4 regions of the Pseudomonas sp. NIBRBAC000502773 genome follow, and region 4 is predicted to be linked to each of the others. Evidence: predicted binding sites of a transcription regulator. Region 4 holds the regulator's gene; each other region holds the start of a gene.
What was found. Region 4 encodes FliA, which starts transcription of late flagellar genes. Its sites were predicted from a motif close to CTAAAGTTTNNNNNNNNNNNGCCGNTAA; they were not measured.
Positions count from the first base shown of each region.

Region 1 (4,208 bases), 1.8 Mb from region 4:
GTCCCACTCCCGCACATTGCACGGGAGTGTTTCAGCCATTTATCAGCGCACCTTGAACCGGCCCATCAACGCAATCACCCGGCCATTGGCGTCCAGCAGGCTTTGTGTATTGGTTTGCGTGGCATGGCCGCTCTGCACCAGCTCTTCGACCATATGTCGGATATGCACCATGCTGCGGTTGATCTCCTCGGTCACCGCGCTTTGCTGCTCGGCAGCGGTGGCGATCTGGGTGCTGAGGTCATTGATATGGCTGACCGAACCGGCCATCTCGTCGAGGCCGGTGTTCACCCGTGCCGTGGCATCCGCCGCCGACTGGCAACTGGCCTGGGTGTTCTCCATGGCCGCCACCGAAGAACTGACACCGGTGGTCAAGCGCGCAAGCATTTCATTGATCTGCGAAGTGCTGGCCTGGGTACGCGCCGCCAGGGCGCGGACTTCGTCGGCCACCACCGCAAAACCACGACCCTGCTCGCCGGCCCGCGCGGCTTCAATCGCGGCGTTGAGGGCCAGCAGGTTGGTCTGGCCGGCAATCGCGCCGATCACGCCGAGGGTTTCGGTGATGCGCGCGGCGTCCTGGCGCATGTTCTCGACGGTGTGGGTGGCACTGGCGACTTCGCCGATCAGCGCACTGACGCTGGTGGACGCTTCACCCACCACCACGCGGGAGCGGTCGGCGTGTTCGTTGGCGCGCTGGGTGAACGAAGCGGTTTGCGCCGCGTTCTGCGCCACCGTATCGGCGGTGGAGCTCATCTCGGTGATGGCGGTAACGGTCTGGTCGGTCTCCGAGGCGTGGCGCACCAGGATGCTGTTGGTGTGCGCCGAGGTTTGCTGCAATTGCTCAAGGCCCGATGACATGGCGCCAGTGGCCTGGGTTACTTCGCCGATCATGTCTTGCAGGTAGACGATAAAGCGGTTCACCGAATGGCCGATGGCGCCCAGTTCGTCTTCGGCGCGGATGGTAATGCGCCGCGTCAGGTCGGCATCGCCGGTGGACAGTGCATCGATGTTGGCCTTCAGGATTTTCATGCGCTGCACCAATTGGCGAATTGCATACACCGCCAGCAGCACCAGCAGCAACACCATGGGGATCTGCAACAGGGCCAGGCTGCCGAGTACGTCATCGCGCTGGGCGGTGATCAGCGAGGTGGGCAGGGCGGTGGCGAGGAACCACGGCGTGCCTTCGATGGGGCGCATGTAGAAGGTGCTGGCCACGCCCTGGTTGTCGAACTCGTTGCGCTGCAAGGCCTGGTCGCGATGGGCCAGGGCCTTGCTGACCTGGGCGGCAAAGGCCGAGGTGCCGGTCAATTCACTGATGTTCTTCAACACCACCGGGCTGCTCAGGCGCGTGCTGTTGCTGATGATCTTGCCGTCGCCTTCGACGATCAGCATCTGCCCGCCGATGTCCTTTTCCTTGCTGGCTACCAGTTCGTTGAAGAAGCCCAGGGTCACGTCGATGGTGGCGACGCCGTACGCCGCGCCGTCACGCTGGATCGCCATGGCGCAGTTGGTGCGCGGCTCCTGGCTGGCGTCGTCCTTGTAGGCCGCGGCCCAGGCACATTGGCCACGTGGCGACGCGAGGCCACCCTTGTACCAGCTCTGGTCGTAATAGTTGGGGGCGGGGTCGCTGTTCCAGAAGGTGTTCACTGCCAGCTTGCCCGAGGCATCGCGGTGCCAGAAGGTGCTGTGCTTGTTGCGCCCCGGCGTGCGCTGGTTGGGCAGCGGCCAGATACCGCCGCCGAAGACCTTCAGCTCACCATATTGATCGACCAGGCCCGGCAGGACCTTGTCGATGGCATCGCTGTCGAGCAGGGGAATGGTCTGGGTGATGGTGCGTTGCTGGGACTGAACCTTGTTGAGTTCGCCCTGGATCTGCTCGGCCACCTCACTGATGCGGTTGAGCACCACCTGTTCCTCGGTATGGCGCAGCGTGGGCGCGACCAGTTGGCCGATGCCGACGACCGTCAACACGAACAACACCAGGACGAACAGCACCAGGAACAGGGTATAGCGGGCTTGAATGGAGCGCAGTGGGGGCATGGGGGTCGTCCTTACGAAGCGTTTATTGTCGGCGCGGCTGTTTTGGAGCTTCGTAGGGCTATCGGCGGGGAGTGGCACGTCTTTAGGTACCATGGTGCAAAGTTTGTTGGGCGGGCACATAGCGAGGCCGGCCGCCGGCTCGCTACGCCCGGCTCATCAGATGCCGTCGCCCTGATCACTGTGCTCGAATTTGTGAGTTTTTCTTAGCGGTTTACCCATCTCCTGATTCAAGGCGTTCTCCATGAAAGGTCGCGGATTGACCGTGCTCGGCGGCGTAGACGGGTCGTTGTCGAGGTCTGCGGGTGTTGCGTTGCCGGGAATGCCAATGACCTGGCGTTCTGCATTTCGAACCGGCACCCATGCTCCGGATTGCAGCTGCTCCTGGTCTTCACCCTCAAGGAAAGTGCCGTTGGCGCCATTGAACGCATGGCCGTTTTCATGGAACAGGGTGGTGACGGGCGCTATGACGTTAGTGCGGTCAGTACTCTCAAGGACTGCGTAGGGGTCGTAGGCGATCGAGGCATTCTTGGCGCGGGCGCCGGGAACGCCGTTCTTGAGGGTGCCGTATCGTGTCTCATCTATGTTTTCCTCTTCCTCGGGTGTCTGGTTCTCCAGCTCAACGCTGCCAAAATCGTAACTGGTGTCGCCCAAGGTCACCTGCCGGATTTCGACCGTTGCGCCATTGATCGCGGCCAGCTCGTCCATTTTGGCCAGGGCCTGCTGGCCAAGCGGTGAACTGCGTAGAAACTCCAGGTCATCGCTCACTTGCTGGTTGAATCCCAGCGTTCCTTCGGCCACGGTAAACGCTTGCTTGCCGGCGTTGCTGGGTTTGACCTCGGTGAAAGTCGAGCCTTTGCTGCGGTCGAATCGGTCATGGGCATTGGCGTAAATCAGATCCTTGCGCCGGTTATTCCAGATACGGTCGCAGCCTTTGCCGGTGTAGAAGGTCGTGCGGTCATGCCCGATAAGATCATCATTGCCGTTGCCGCCATGGGCAACGGTGTGCCCGCTGCCGGCGTAGAGTTGGTCATTGCCATCACCCCCATCCAGGTAGCTCTGTTTGGTCGAGAGGCCAAATCCGGCATAGAGACGATCCTTGCCGTTATTACCGTACATCACGGCATTGCCGCTTCCGCCGATGATCGTGTCGTCACCGTCATTGCCGGCTGCAAAGCCCAGGCCGCTGCCCAGTCGCAGCACATCGTTACCATTGCCGCCGTACACTCTGCTCCTGCCGCCTCCGGCCTGGATGTAGTCATGGCCATCGCCGCCTTCAATGTCCACCCGCAGCTTGACGTCATCGTCGATGATCACCGTGTCATTGCCGCCTCTGGTCTCGATCCAAAGGCCCTGTTGCGGGCCTTGTTTGACGTGATTGTCGAAAACATATGACTTACCGTTGATACACACCTGCAGCCGGTTGCCCGGCCAGTTGCGTACGTGCACGCAATCCGCGCCGTCACCGGTTTCCACCGTCAGCAGATTCAACTCGATCTTCGGGTTTTCGGGATCTGATGCATCCCATACGATTAACCGGCCGAACTTGATATCGCCGTCGATATGCAGGGTGTGGGAACGCTCATTGTAGAGGCCTGGCGTCAGGTCGGTGGGCGGGTCATAGGGCGAAGGTTCAGGCTTGTCGTGAGCCGCAGGAAGGGCGGACTGGGCAGTGGGAAAGGTTGGGGAGGTGGTTGCAGAGAGCATCAGCGAGTCCTTCACGAGGGTTGTCAGATAATCCTGATTGCCTATCAGGCCTTTCCATTCCGTGGAGGCACGCGTCGAAACGTTCCCGCTGCCGGAACCGGTCATGGTGCAGGATATTTCCTGGGCGCAGCCTCGACAGCTGCGCCCGGGTTGAGCGTTATTGGTGCACCAGCCCCATGGACGTCTCGGGGTAGCGTGGCCCCGCCACAGCGCCCGACGGGAACACAGATGCCAGTGCCGCCAGCTCGGCCGGGTTCAATGTGATGTCCAGGGCGGCGACGTTTTCTTCCAGATACTTGCGCTGCTTGGTGCCCGGAATGGGGATCAGGTAATCACCCTGTGCCAGTACCCAGGCCAATGCCAGTTGCCCGGCGGTTACGCCTTTTTCGGCGGCGAGGGCCTGGACCCGCTCCACCAGTCGCAGGTTGTGTGCAAAGTTCTCGCCCTGGAAGCGCGGGCTGGAGCGG
Region 1 is NZ_CP041189.1:6,387,893-6,392,100, forward strand. It holds gene NIBR502773_RS29210 (methyl-accepting chemotaxis protein) at 43-2,037, opposite strand; gene NIBR502773_RS29215 (M91 family zinc metallopeptidase) at 2,194-3,846, opposite strand; gene NIBR502773_RS29220 (aldo/keto reductase) at 3,899-4,208, opposite strand, start outside.
Region 1: a site for FliA is predicted at 2,096-2,123, ahead of NIBR502773_RS29210 (methyl-accepting chemotaxis protein). Genes of this name have one in related genera too.

Region 2 (4,208 bases), 770 kb from region 4:
GCAGCTTGAGGAGTTGAAGTGGTTTATCAAGGCCGCCGAACCGTTCCGAGGGATGAAAATCAACGTGGTGTCGGAAACGCTCACCACCCACGAGTACGAATCCAAGGTGCTGGCCAAGGCCTTCAGCGAAATCACCGGCATCAAGCTGACCCACGACCTGCTGCAGGAAGGCGACGTGGTGGAGAAACTGCAAACCCAGATGCAGTCCGACAAGAATATCTATGACGGCTGGGTCAACGATTCCGACTTGATCGGTACGCACTTTCGCTATGGCAAGACCGAATCCATCACCGACCTGATGGCCAACGAAGGCAAGGCCTTCACCTCGCCCACCCTGGATATCAAGGACTTTATCGGCATCTCCTTCACCACCGCGCCGGACGGCAAGATCTACCAGCTGCCCGACCAGCAATTCGCCAACCTCTACTGGTTCCGCGCCGACTGGTTCGAGCGGCCGGAGCTGAAAGCCAAGTTCAAGGAAAAATACGGCTATGACCTCGGCGTGCCGGTGAACTGGTCGGCCTATGAAGACATCGCCAAATTCTTCAGCGAAGACGTCAAGGAAATCGACGGCAAGCGTATCTATGGGCACATGGACTACGGCAAGAAAGACCCGTCCCTGGGCTGGCGCTTCACCGATGCCTGGTTCTCCATGGCCGGTGGCGGCGACAAGGGCCTGCCCAACGGTTTGCCGGTGGACGAGTGGGGCATCCGCGTAGAGGACTGCCACCCGGTAGGCTCCAGCGTCACCCGTGGCGGCGACACCAACGGCCCGGCGGCGGTATTCGCCACGCAGAAATACGTAGACTGGATGAAAGCCTACGCCCCCCCGGAAGCGGCGGGCATGACCTTCTCCGAATCCGGCCCGGTGCCGTCCCAGGGCAACATCGCCCAGCAGATCTTCTGGTACACCGCGTTTACCGCCGACATGACCAAGCCGGGCCTGCCGGTGGTGAATGCCGACGGCACGCCGAAATGGCGCATGGCGCCGTCGCCGGTCGGGCCGTATTGGGAAAAGGGCATGAAGAAGGGGTACCAGGACGTAGGTTCCTGGACCTTCCTCAAGTCGACGCCGGAGAAGCAGAAACTCGCGGCCTGGCTCTACGCGCAGTTCGTGACCTCGAAAACCGTGTCCCTGAAGAAAACCATCGTCGGCCTGACGCCGATTCGTGAGTCCGACATCAACTCCCAGGCCATGACCGACATGGCGCCGAAACTCGGTGGCCTGGTGGAGTTCTACCGCAGCCCGGCACGGGTCGAGTGGACCCCGACCGGCACCAACGTGCCGGACTACCCACGCCTGGCGCAACTGTGGTGGAGCAACATCGCCGCCGCCGCCAGCGGCGAGAAAACCCCGCAACAGGCCCTCGACAACCTGGCCAAGGAGCAGGACGCGATCATGACGCGCCTGGAACGCTCCAAGGTGCAGCCGGTGTGCGGCCCGAAAATGAACCCTGAGCGTGACGCGCAATACTGGTTCGACCAGCCGGGCGCGCCGAAACCGAAACTGGCCAACGAGAAACCGAAAGGCGAGACCGTGGCCTATGGCGACCTGCTCAAGCAGTGGGAGGCAGCGCGTAAGTAAACGCGCCGGGGCGTGGAACACAAAACGGCACCCAGGTGCCGTTTTGTTTTGGTGCAAACATGAAGGCGCAGCTCTGTGACGCGCGGTGGTCAGGCAATCCTGAGTATGGGCAGCTTACTTTCGTGGCGGCCTTCGGGCCGACCATGTCGTTGGAGTTGACCGAGTACATATCCGTTGCTGCGGTAACGGCCGCTATGGGTTCCGCCCTTACGGCGGCCCACGGATTCAAGCCGGAGTGAGGGCATACCGAGCCTAGGCGAGGTACCGAGTGGTGGGGCGAGAGCCTTTTGGTTACTTTTGGGCTCTTTCCAAAAGTGACCCGCTGTAAGAGCGGAACCATAGGCGGCCGTGACCGCAGCAACGGATATGTACTCGGTCAAACCCAACGACATGGTCGGCCCGAAGGCCGCCACGGAACCAACCGCCCTCACCACAAAGAGATTTTTCAGCCTGAAAGACAGACTCGCTAGCCAGCGCTTGCGACAAACCCCTGTTCGGTAAACCACCGCTGATCCTTCAGGAACAAGGACCCAGAATTGCCCGATATGTCACCCTGCGGTCATAAACCAGACGGAAGGCACTCAAGTCACCTCAAGTTGCAAGTTACAGCGCAGATAACAACTATGTCACTTACATCCGCAACAACGTTCAAGGATCGAACTCATGCCCCAGCGCCAATCCAGCCGCCTGCCTCTTCCCGTTTATCCACGTTTTCGCTGGTTCGCTTTGATCCCGGTCGTGCCCGCCGTGTTGTGGATACTTGTGCAATCAACCTCGCCGGCCAATCTGCTGGCTTGCACGGTACTGGTGCTGATCGGCCTCGGTGCCTGTGCGTGGAGCGCGGGTTCGCAGCGCAACGCAATGCAGCAAGCGCTTGCACAGGCGGATCAGTCAGATGCGCACGCGGCGCACGACGGCATGGCCTCTCGTGCCCAGCTCGACGAGGTATTGCTGGGCGCCATGCCCATCTGGGCCAAGCAGGTGGAAAGCTCGCGCCATCAGACCGAAGAAGCGATCGTGAGCCTGGCCAACCGTTTCACCGGGATCGCCGCACGCTTGCAGGAGACGGTACAAGCCTCGCAGCACGCGGCCGGCGAACTGGACGGGCAGGCCGCCGACGGCGCGCTTGAGGTGCTGGCACGCAGTGACAGCGAGCTGAGCCAGGTGATCAATTCGCTCAAGGCCACCCAAACCAGCCGTGACCAGACCCTGGCCCAGGTCCGCAGCCTGACCGCCTACACCGGCGAGCTGCGGACCATGGCCGCCGATGTGGCGGCGATTGCCGCGCAAACCAACCTGCTGGCCCTCAACGCAGCCATCGAGGCGGCGCGTGCCGGTGAGGCCGGGCGCGGTTTTGCGGTGGTGGCCGACGCGGTGCGCAGCCTGTCGAGCAAATCCAGTGAAACCGGCCAGCAGATGTCGGCCAAGGTCGACATCATCAACAACGCCATTACGCAATTGGTCCAGGCCGCGTCCAGCAGTGCCGACCAGGACAGCCATTCGGTGGCCGAGTCCGAAAACAGTATTCAAGTGGTGCTCGAACGCTTCCAGAACATCACCGGACGCCTGGCCGAATCCGCCGATCTGCTCAAGCAGGAAAGCTACGGCATCCGGGATGAGATGACCGAAGTGCTGGTCAACCTGCAATTCCAGGACCGGGTCAGCCAGATCCTCAGCCACGTGCGCGACAACATGCAGGCCCTGCATGAGCACCTCCTGCAGGCCAGCCAGGCCCCGGACCAGCCGGTGGCCGTCGACGCCCGCCAATGGCTGGCGCGCATGGAAGCCACCTATGCCACCGACGAGCAACGGCGCCTGCACCATGGAGAGGCGGCCGTGCAGCAGAATTCTCAAGACATCACTTTCTTTTAGGAGCACATCATGGCGAAGAATGTATTAGTGGTCGACGACTCCAGCAGCGTGCGGCAAGTGGTCGGCATAGCCTTGAAAAGCGCCGGTTACGACGTCATCGAGGCCAGCGACGGCAAGGATGCCCTGGGCAAGCTGACCGGGCAGAAAGTGCACCTGATCATCAGCGACGTGAACATGCCCAACATGGACGGCATCACCTTCGTCAAGGAGGTCAAGAAGCTGGCCAACTACAAGTTCACCCCGATCATCATGCTCACCACCGAGTCTCAGGAGTCGAAAAAGGCCGAGGGCCAGGCTGCCGGCGCCAAGGCCTGGGTGGTCAAGCCGTTCCAGCCTGCGCAGATGTTGGCAGCTGTGTCTAAACTGATTCTGCCTTGACCCCGGCGCCAGGGAGGCTCCCATGCCGATTACCACTGAAACACTCGACGACACGGCCCACGTGCGCATTGACGGCGAGCTTACGATCTACACCGTAGCGGAACTGGCGGCGGCGCTGCTGCCGCAGATGGGCGCGGCACCCCGCCTGGAGCTGGACCTGTCTGAGGTCACGGAAATGGATGGCGCCGGCTTGCAGTTGCTCGCGGTCATCCGGCGTGAGGCCGGTAATGCCGGCATAGCCTTGAGCGTGACCGGCCAGAGCCAGGCGGTCACGCAGGCGGTCCAACTGTGTCGCAGCGCGGCCTCATAGCCAGCGCTTCCCAGGTTTTTTGATCGACAAGGAAAGTCACGGTGAGCATCAATCTCGATCAGG
Region 2 is NZ_CP041189.1:711,486-715,693, reverse strand. It holds gene NIBR502773_RS03170 (ABC transporter substrate-binding protein) at 1-1,585, shown strand, start outside; gene NIBR502773_RS03165 (methyl-accepting chemotaxis protein) at 2,249-3,457, shown strand; gene NIBR502773_RS03160 (response regulator) at 3,467-3,835, shown strand; gene NIBR502773_RS03155 (lipid asymmetry maintenance protein MlaB) at 3,858-4,145, shown strand; gene NIBR502773_RS03150 (chemotaxis protein CheA) at 4,187-4,208, shown strand, end outside.
Region 2: a site for FliA is predicted at 2,176-2,203, ahead of NIBR502773_RS03165 (methyl-accepting chemotaxis protein). Genes of this name have one in related genera too.

Region 3 (4,208 bases), 180 kb from region 4:
TTACGGTCTTTGGTGGTGGTGCCGGGGTGGTTGACCGCCGCCACGATGTAGCCCTGATGCGCCAGCGCACTCGCCAGCCAAACCTGCTTGCCCCAGTTGCCGCCATAACCGTGGGAGAGCACCACCAGCGGATGCTCACCGGCAGCCGGCGGCGCGTCGGGTACGGCGAGGGCACCGATGAACACCGCGTTGTCGGCGATCAGGGTGGGTTTGGCGGTGGTGGTAGCGGGGTACCAGACGACCAGCTCAAGTGGACGCTTGTCTTGTGCATCGGGCAGGGTGACGGTCTTGAAGCCGACGGGGTTTTCGGCGGCGAGGGCGGGAGCGGTCAGGCACAGCAATAGCAGGGCGGCGAGGGCGTTTTTCACGGTTGTTATCGTCCTTGATATGAGCGACGCATCATGCACTGAATCCCCCGTTCAGTGCCATGAGCCCCGCGCCATTTTTTACCTGCCGTTAGCGCCTACCCATGGGTCAACCCCGTCAACGTATCCGCAATGGTCTTGGTCCGTTGCGCCGTACCCTCCGTTGCTCGGCTCGACGCCTCCAGCACATCCAGCATCTCCCGCAGCGCACCCACCCCGGTGGACTGGTCTTCAATCTGCTGGGCCACCCGCTGGATCTCACTCGACAACAAGTCGATATCCACACCAATTTCCGCCGCATTCTTGCGCGTGATTTCCGCCAGCTTGCGCACCTCGTCCGCCACCACCGCAAAGCCCCGGCCCAGGTCGCCCGCGCGCGCCGCTTCAATCGCGGCATTGAGTGCCAGCAGGTTGGTCTGCCCGGCGATCTGCTGGATCACCTGCACAATCGACTGGATACGCAAACTCGACCCCGCCAGCGTGCGCGCCCCCTGCACCGCGACATCCGCCTGGCTCGACAGCCCCTCCACCGTGGCCCCGGCCTGGGCAAACACGCTGTTCTGCTGGCCAATCGTGCCCACCAGTTCATCCATCGAGGCGTGCAACTCGCCGGAGTAATGCTTGAGCTGCGAAGCGATGTCCTCCTGCTGACGCTCGGCCTGGGCCAACACCAGGCCCAAGTCGGCCAGGCCCTCGAAGACTGGCAGGATATTGCGGTCCAGGCCTCGGGTATTCAGGGTGTCGGTGAAGTCATTGTTCTTGAACGCGGTAATCTGCTTGACCACCACATGGTTCAACCCCGCCAGCTTCTTCACCTGACGCCGTAGGAAAAACGCCTTGAACTCGCCGTAATGGGCGATGAAATTGTCCACGTACTCATCACTGAAACTCGCACCCTTGGCCACCCGAAAGAAGAAAATCGCCGTCAGCGTCTGGTTCAGGTTCAGGCCCAGAATCTCCCCGAAGGTCGAAAACCCCGCCAACGGCACATCCCCAAAAATGCCGGCCATGCTGCCCAGCTCGGCGCCGTTGTTCAGCCGGCGCAGAATGCAGTCATTCAAAATCCCCGCCACCGGCTGGCCACCCTTGCCGCGCAGGAACTGCTCATAGTCCAGGCGCGTCGCCTCCCGCAACGGCGTACGCCGCACCATCACCAACTCCTCGCCCGGCGCCACGTCGCAAAACAACTGCACGATCTGCTGCTCATAATCGATGCGCGCGATAGACCGCACAAACAACTCACTGCCCACCCGAATCGCAAACGAATAATCCGCCAGCTTCGACTCCAACGCCTGGGGCGCGCAACTGAACGCATCACACAGCGCCTGCACCATGCTCTTGATATTGCCGCTGCTGTCGATCACCTGGTCAATGGTGCGGTCCTCCACCGACGCCGTCAGCACACTGAAGGTCAAATCCGCCGCCTTGAAATTCTGGCTCTTGAACACCCCAAACCGCACATGGGCCGCCGTCTTCAGGAACACAATCTGCGCATGGTTCTGATAACTGCGTTGGCCGTCATGAATCATCGTCTTCTGGAAATCCGACTTACCCCCGGCCGATCCCCCTACGAACAAACACGGAAACCGCCCCGACTCATACAGCGCCTCCATAAAAAACGACTCCGACGCCGACAACCCATCGAACACCACATACGCCAAGGTATCGCGATGATCGATCGACGTACGCACCTGCACCCGCTTGATATTCGCCACCAATTTGGCAATCCGCTCCTGCATCCCCAACCGCTTACCGCCACCGCGAATGTCCTCACACTCCAACGGCACCATCACCACCTCGGCCGAGGCGATCAGACTGTCGTCGAACAACTGCAACACAACCCGGTCCCAGCGCTCACCGGTGGCGCAATACAGCGAACCGGGCGCATTGCAGAGCTCGCCGGAGGTGGTGCACAGGCTGAGGGTGGACTGGGGGAAACGGCGCTTGAGCTTGGCGGCGATGGCGTCGATGTCCAGGTGGGGGAGATGAAACCGGTGATCAGGGTGGGGGTGATACGCAGGGCCGTGAGTGCGGCGTCCAGGTTGTTGGCGGTGCTGGTGAGGGTGGTGGTGCCTTGGCGAGCGGGCCGGGATTTTTTCAGGAGGGAGAGTGGGTTCATAGGGTGGGCTCGGTCGGGTGGGGATGCGGGGGTAGGCATGTGGTTAGTAGGGTTATCGGCAGGTTGGGTGGGGGCTGGAGGGGGATGTGACGGATGGACGCGGGTGGGAAGAGTCGGACCATGACATCAAATATGTCATTTGCATTCAGAAGAACGCCTCAACGATTCGATGAGTTTTGTCGATGTACTTGAACGTGAGCTTTGCTTTCGGGCGAGCGGTGATAAAGATCCACAAAAGATCGCTCTTGGTCGACTCCTACACTCACGCATTTGCTGACAAATGGCTGGCGGACTAACAGAAAACGGGATTTACTTGAGATAAAGAATGATGTCACTATGGCACCATTCTGGAGTGATAATCTGGTTTTGCTGTTTCGATTTTTAGCCGATTTGATTTTTTAATTAATGGGAATTAAATAGTAGTCAATATGATTTCCTTATGAGAGACAAGGAATGGTTAAGCTAAAGGATATAAATAATTTTATTGCTGTTGATTTGGAAGATTATAAGCAGTGCCTGGATTCTGTCGAGCATACCCAGGTAACTAAAAGCTTAAAGACAAATTTGAGGTTTCATCATTTAAAGTTTGATGGCAACGGGCGGCCTATGTCAAAGGCCTTAGCGGAGCTACTGTATCAATATATAATCCACTATTGTATTGCCGCTAAAAATAGACCCTCAGCTATTACTGCGAAAGAGTCAGCGCAGCTCATAAAAGAAGCACGCAAGCTCTTTCGGCACCCGGATATTACCGACGATAGTCCAGATAAAACCGGAGAGGCCGGAGAAGCTCTGCTATTCTTCCTTATGGAGGCAATAATCCAAGCTCCACAAATTGTTTCTAAAATGGAGCTTAAAACTAACAGAAAGCTTGAGGCTAATGGATCGGACGGCATACATGCAAGATGGAATGAAAAAGATGAAATCGTAGATTTTTATTTTGGTGAGGCTAAGTTATACCAAAAAATAGATGATGCAATTGCGTCAGCCTTAAAGAGTATTGAAGCGTTTCATGTTGATGAGATATACAAGCACGAATTTACAATGATAACTAAGCATTTTAAGTATGCTGATTCGGAAGTGCAAAAGGCCGTTACTGAGCATATAAAACTTGGCGAGCCTGGGCCGGGTGCGCGAGTCAATCACGCTTGTCTAATAGGTTATAATTGGGATGAGTATGATAACAAAAGTAATAAGAGTAGCAGAGAGCTCGCTCAAGAGTTTAAAGAGAAGCTCAAAGAAGCAACGTCGTTTATAGCGGCGCAACTTGATAAGAAGCTGGAAGGGTTTTCTAGAAAGCACCTTTGCCTAGAAGTGTTTTTTATTCCTTTTCCCTCAGTGCAAAACTTTCGAAATGAATTTAACGAAGCCTTAGATTAATATGGATATTAATGTAGAAGATTTTCAAGAAGATATTAATAAGCTTTTTGCCTATAGCACTCTGCATTTGCTCCCGGCCCGTAATGAGCCAAAGAAAATATCTTTAGCTGAGTCCAAAAGGCTTATAGGTATTGCTTCGATATTATCTATATCTGATGTCTCGGATGAATTGTCTCTTGCGTATGAAATTATAAGTCGGTTAATAGAGTGCGAATCAGATTATGAAGAAAATATAGCTCAGGCGGCAGATATTATTCTTTCAAGAATAGGAAATTTTCCTGGTCGAGATCTTCTAAGGAGCCGTTTTAGAGCTCTTGAGAATTTTTCACCAGCGCTAATTCTCT
Region 3 is NZ_CP041189.1:1,294,447-1,298,654, reverse strand. It holds gene NIBR502773_RS05885 (alpha/beta fold hydrolase) at 1-368, opposite strand, end outside; gene NIBR502773_RS05880 (methyl-accepting chemotaxis protein) at 464-2,326, opposite strand; gene NIBR502773_RS05875 (DUF1837 domain-containing protein) at 2,938-3,864, shown strand; gene NIBR502773_RS05870 (DEAD/DEAH box helicase) at 3,866-4,208, shown strand, end outside.
Region 3: a site for FliA is predicted at 2,537-2,564, ahead of NIBR502773_RS05880 (methyl-accepting chemotaxis protein). Genes of this name have one in related genera too.

Region 4 (4,208 bases):
TTGCTCGAACTCGCTGTCCGTCACATCCGCTTCAGGCTCCGCCACCGGTTCCGGCTCGGGCGCGGCTTCGACCACCGGCGCTGCCGAGGTATCGGCCGGCTCCGCATAGCGCGCCAGGGCGGCCAGCAGTTCCGGAGTGGCTGCGGTAATCGGGGCACGCTCGCGCACTTCGCTGAACATGCCGTTGACCGCATCCAGTGCTTCGAGAATCACGTCCATCAACTCCGAATCAACGTGACGCTCACCCTTGCGCAGGATGTCGAACACGTTCTCGGCGATGTGGCAGCACTCCACCAGCTCATGGAGCTGGAGGAAGCCGGCGCCCCCTTTTACAGTATGAAAACCGCGAAAAATTGCATTGAGCAGGTTCGCATCATCCGGGCGGCTTTCCAGCTCGACCAGTTGTTCGGACAGTTGCTCTAAAATTTCGCCGGCCTCTACAAGGAAATCCTGAAGGATCTCTTCATCGGCGCCGAAGCTCATGTGGGTGCTCCTTAGAAGCCTAAACTGGATAACAGGTCATCTACGTCATCCTGACCTGACACAACGTCTTCACGTTTATCGGCATGAATCTGCGGACCTTCACCCTTGGCGAGATGTTTTTGTGGATCTTTTTCAGAGAGGATCGCTTCGCGGTCATGTTCGATGCCGGCAAAACGGTCGACCTGGCCGGCCATGAGTACCAATTTGAGCAGGTTGCTTTCCACTTCGGTGACCAACTGGGTCACACGCTTGATCACCTGACCGGTCAGGTCCTGGTAATCCTGGGCGAGCAGAATGTCATTGAGGTTGCTGGAAACCATGCGGTTTTCCTGCTCGCTGCGTGACAAGAACCCTTCGACCCGACGGGCCAGCTCACGAAACTCTTCCGCACCGACTTCACGGCGCATGAAGCGGCCCCAGTCAACGCTCAGGGCGTGGGCTTCCGTGGCCATGCCGTTGACCAGGGGCGTGGCGTTTTCCACCAGGTCCATGGTGCGGTTAGCCGCCGCCTCGGTCAGCCTGACCACATAGGACAGGCGTTCGGTGGCGTCGGTGATCTGCGAAATCTCTTCGGCCTGGGGCATGTGCGGGTCAATCTGGAAATTGACGATCGCGCTGTGCAGCTCGCGTGTGAGCTTGCCCACTTCCTGGTACAGGCCTCGGTCACGGGTCTGGTTGAGCTCATGGATCAACTGCACCGCGTCGCCGAACTGGCCTTTTTCAAGGCTGTCAACCAACTGGTGAGCATGCTTTTTCAGGGTCGACTCAAAGTCTCCCTGTGACGTTTCTTTATGCTCCATAGCTCCCCCGCGATGGCATCAGCCGTGGATGCGTTCGAAGATCTTTTCGATCTTCTCTTTCAAGGCCTGTGCAGTGAATGGTTTGACCACGTAACCGTTGACCCCGGCCTGGGCGGCTTCGATGATCTGTTCACGCTTGGCTTCGGCGGTCACCATCAACACGGGAAGGCTGCGCAATTTTTCGTCGGCACGCACGTGGCGCAACAAGTCGATGCCGGTCATGCCCGGCATGTTCCAGTCCGTTACCAGAAAGTCGATGCTCCCGCTGTTGAGGATCGGAATCGCCGTAAGGCCGTCATCCGCCTCGACCGTGTTTGTGAACCCAAGGTCACGCAACAGGTTTTTTATGATCCGCCGCATCGTTGAGAAGTCATCAACGATGAGGATTTTCATGTTCTTGTCCAATTCGACCTCCAAGCAGTCTTAAACGCGCCCAGCACCTGGACGCGCCATTTCAATCAACAGGCATTACACAAAAAGGACTGCCAAGGGCACCACGGCCCGAGCCCGCGAAGGCCTATCACCTTCGCGGTATCGCTTTGCAATGCTCCCCACACTGCCTGTCAGCGCGCTCGCCACTCTCCCAGACGCCCCCGCAAGCGGGCCGCGCACTGGCTATGCAACTGGCTGACACGGGATTCGCTGACCCCCAGGACCTCACCGATTTCCTTGAGGTTCAGCTCTTCGTCGTAGTACAGCGCCAACACCAACCGCTCGCGCTCCGGCAAGTTGGCAATGGCGTCCGCCAACGCTCCCTGGAAACGCTCATCTTCCAGATCACGGGACGGCTCCATATGCGCGCTCGCGCCGTCCTCGTGCAGCCCTTCGTGTTCGCCGTCCTGTAACAGGTCGTCGAAACTGAACAGGCGGCTGCCCAAGGTATCGTTCAAAATCCCGTAATAATCGTCGAGACTCAATTGGAGTTCGGCCGCAACTTCGTGATCTTTAGCGTCGCGACCGGTTTTTGCTTCAATTGCACGAATTGCGTCACTGACCATGCGTGTATTGCGGTGCACCGAACGCGGCGCCCAGTCACCCTTGCGCACCTCGTCGAGCATCGCGCCACGTATGCGGATACCCGCATACGTCTCGAAGCTCGCGCCCTTGCTCGCGTCGTACTTGGTCGACACTTCGAGCAGGCCGATCATGCCCGCCTGGATCAGGTCTTCGACCTGGACGCTGGCGGGCAGGCGTGCCAGCAGGTGATAGGCAATTCGCTTGACCAGGGGCGCATAGCGCTCGATCAACTCGCCTTGGCTGTCACGGGCAGATTTCTTGTAAGCGTTATAGCCGTTCGCTGTCATAGCACCGGTCCTGCACTCGTCTGATGCACCAATCGCTCGACGAAAAACTCCAGATGCCCCCGAGGGTTGGCAGGCAACGGCCAGGTATCGACCTTCTGGGCAATAGCCTTGAACGCCAATGCGCACTTGGAACGAGGGAACGCTTCGTAGACTGCACGCTGCTTTTGCACAGCCTTGCGCACACACTCGTCGTAGGGAACTGCACCGACGTATTGTAAGGCGACATCGAGAAAGCGATCCGTGACCTTGGTCAACTTGGCGAACAGGTTGCGGCCTTCCTGCGGGCTCTGGGCCATGTTGGCCAGGACGCGGAAGCGGTTCATGCCGTAGTCACGGTTAAGCAGTTTGATCAGGGCGTAGGCGTCGGTGATCGAGGTGGGTTCATCGCAGACCACCAGCAAGACTTCCTGCGCAGCGCGCACAAAGCTGACCACGGACTCACCGATCCCGGCGGCGGTGTCGATCACCAGCACGTCGAGGTTGTCGCCGATGTCACTGAATGCCTGGATCAGGCCGGCATGCTGCGCCGGGCTCAGGTGCACCATGCTCTGGGTACCGGAGGCGGCCGGCACGATGCGGATCCCGCCAGGGCCCTGGAGCAGCACGTCACGCAGCTCACAGCGCCCCTCGATCACATCGGCCAGGGTATGTTTGGGCGTCAGTCCCAGCAGAACGTCGACGTTCGCCAGCCCCAGGTCAGCATCCAGCAGCATGACGCGACGGCCAAGCTCTGCCAGGGCCAGGGACAAATTCACTGACACGTTAGTTTTCCCGACGCCACCTTTGCCGCCGGTCACCGCGATCACCTGTACGGGATGCATGCTGCCCATTTTATTTCTTTACCTTGTCTTGCTTAGACGCAGGCTACATGGCTTGGCCGCGTGAATCGCTTGCAGACCATCGATGTAGGTACATTTCACGGTGTTCATCGCACCTCAACCCACCCGTTTTGCCGGGTTGTGGTAAAGGTCGGCGAACATATCGGCCATCGCTTCCTCGCTAGGCTCTTCTTGCATTTGCACGCTGACGGCGCGGCTGACCAGCTGATGACGGCGCGGCAGATGCAAATCATCCGGGATCCGCGGCCCGTCGGTCAGGTAGGCAACCGGTAGTTCATGGCTGATAGCCAGGCTCAACACTTCGCCCAGGCTGGCGGTTTCATCCAGTTTAGTCAGGATGCAACCGGCCAGACCGCAACGCTTGTAGCTATGGTACGCAGCGGTAAGAACCTGTTTCTGGCTGGTGGTTGCAAGCACCAGGTAATTTTTCGACTTGATGCCACGCCCGGCCAGGCTTTCCAGTTGCAGGCGCAACGCCGGATCGCTGGCCTGCAGGCCGGCGGTGTCGATCAGCACCACGCGCTTGCGCAGCAACGGATCGAGCGCGTTGGCCAGGGACTGGCCCGGATCGACATGGGTGACCGGCACATTGAGGATACGGCCCAGGGTCTTGAGCTGTTCCTGGGCGCCGATGCGATAGCTGTCCATGCTCACCAGCGCGATGTTGTTCGCGCCGTACTTGAGCACATAGCGCGCCGCCAGCTTGGCCAGGGTGGTGGTCTTGCCCATGCCGGCAGGGCCGACCATGGCGATCACACCGCCCTCTTCCAGGGGTTCGATTT
Region 4 is NZ_CP041189.1:1,478,707-1,482,914, forward strand. It holds gene NIBR502773_RS06660 (chemotaxis protein CheA) at 1-483, opposite strand, end outside; gene NIBR502773_RS06665 (protein phosphatase CheZ) at 495-1,283, opposite strand; gene NIBR502773_RS06670 (chemotaxis response regulator CheY) at 1,302-1,676, opposite strand; gene fliA (RNA polymerase sigma factor FliA) at 1,847-2,587, opposite strand; gene fleN (flagellar synthesis regulator FleN) at 2,584-3,417, opposite strand; gene flhF (flagellar biosynthesis protein FlhF) at 3,523-4,208, opposite strand, start outside.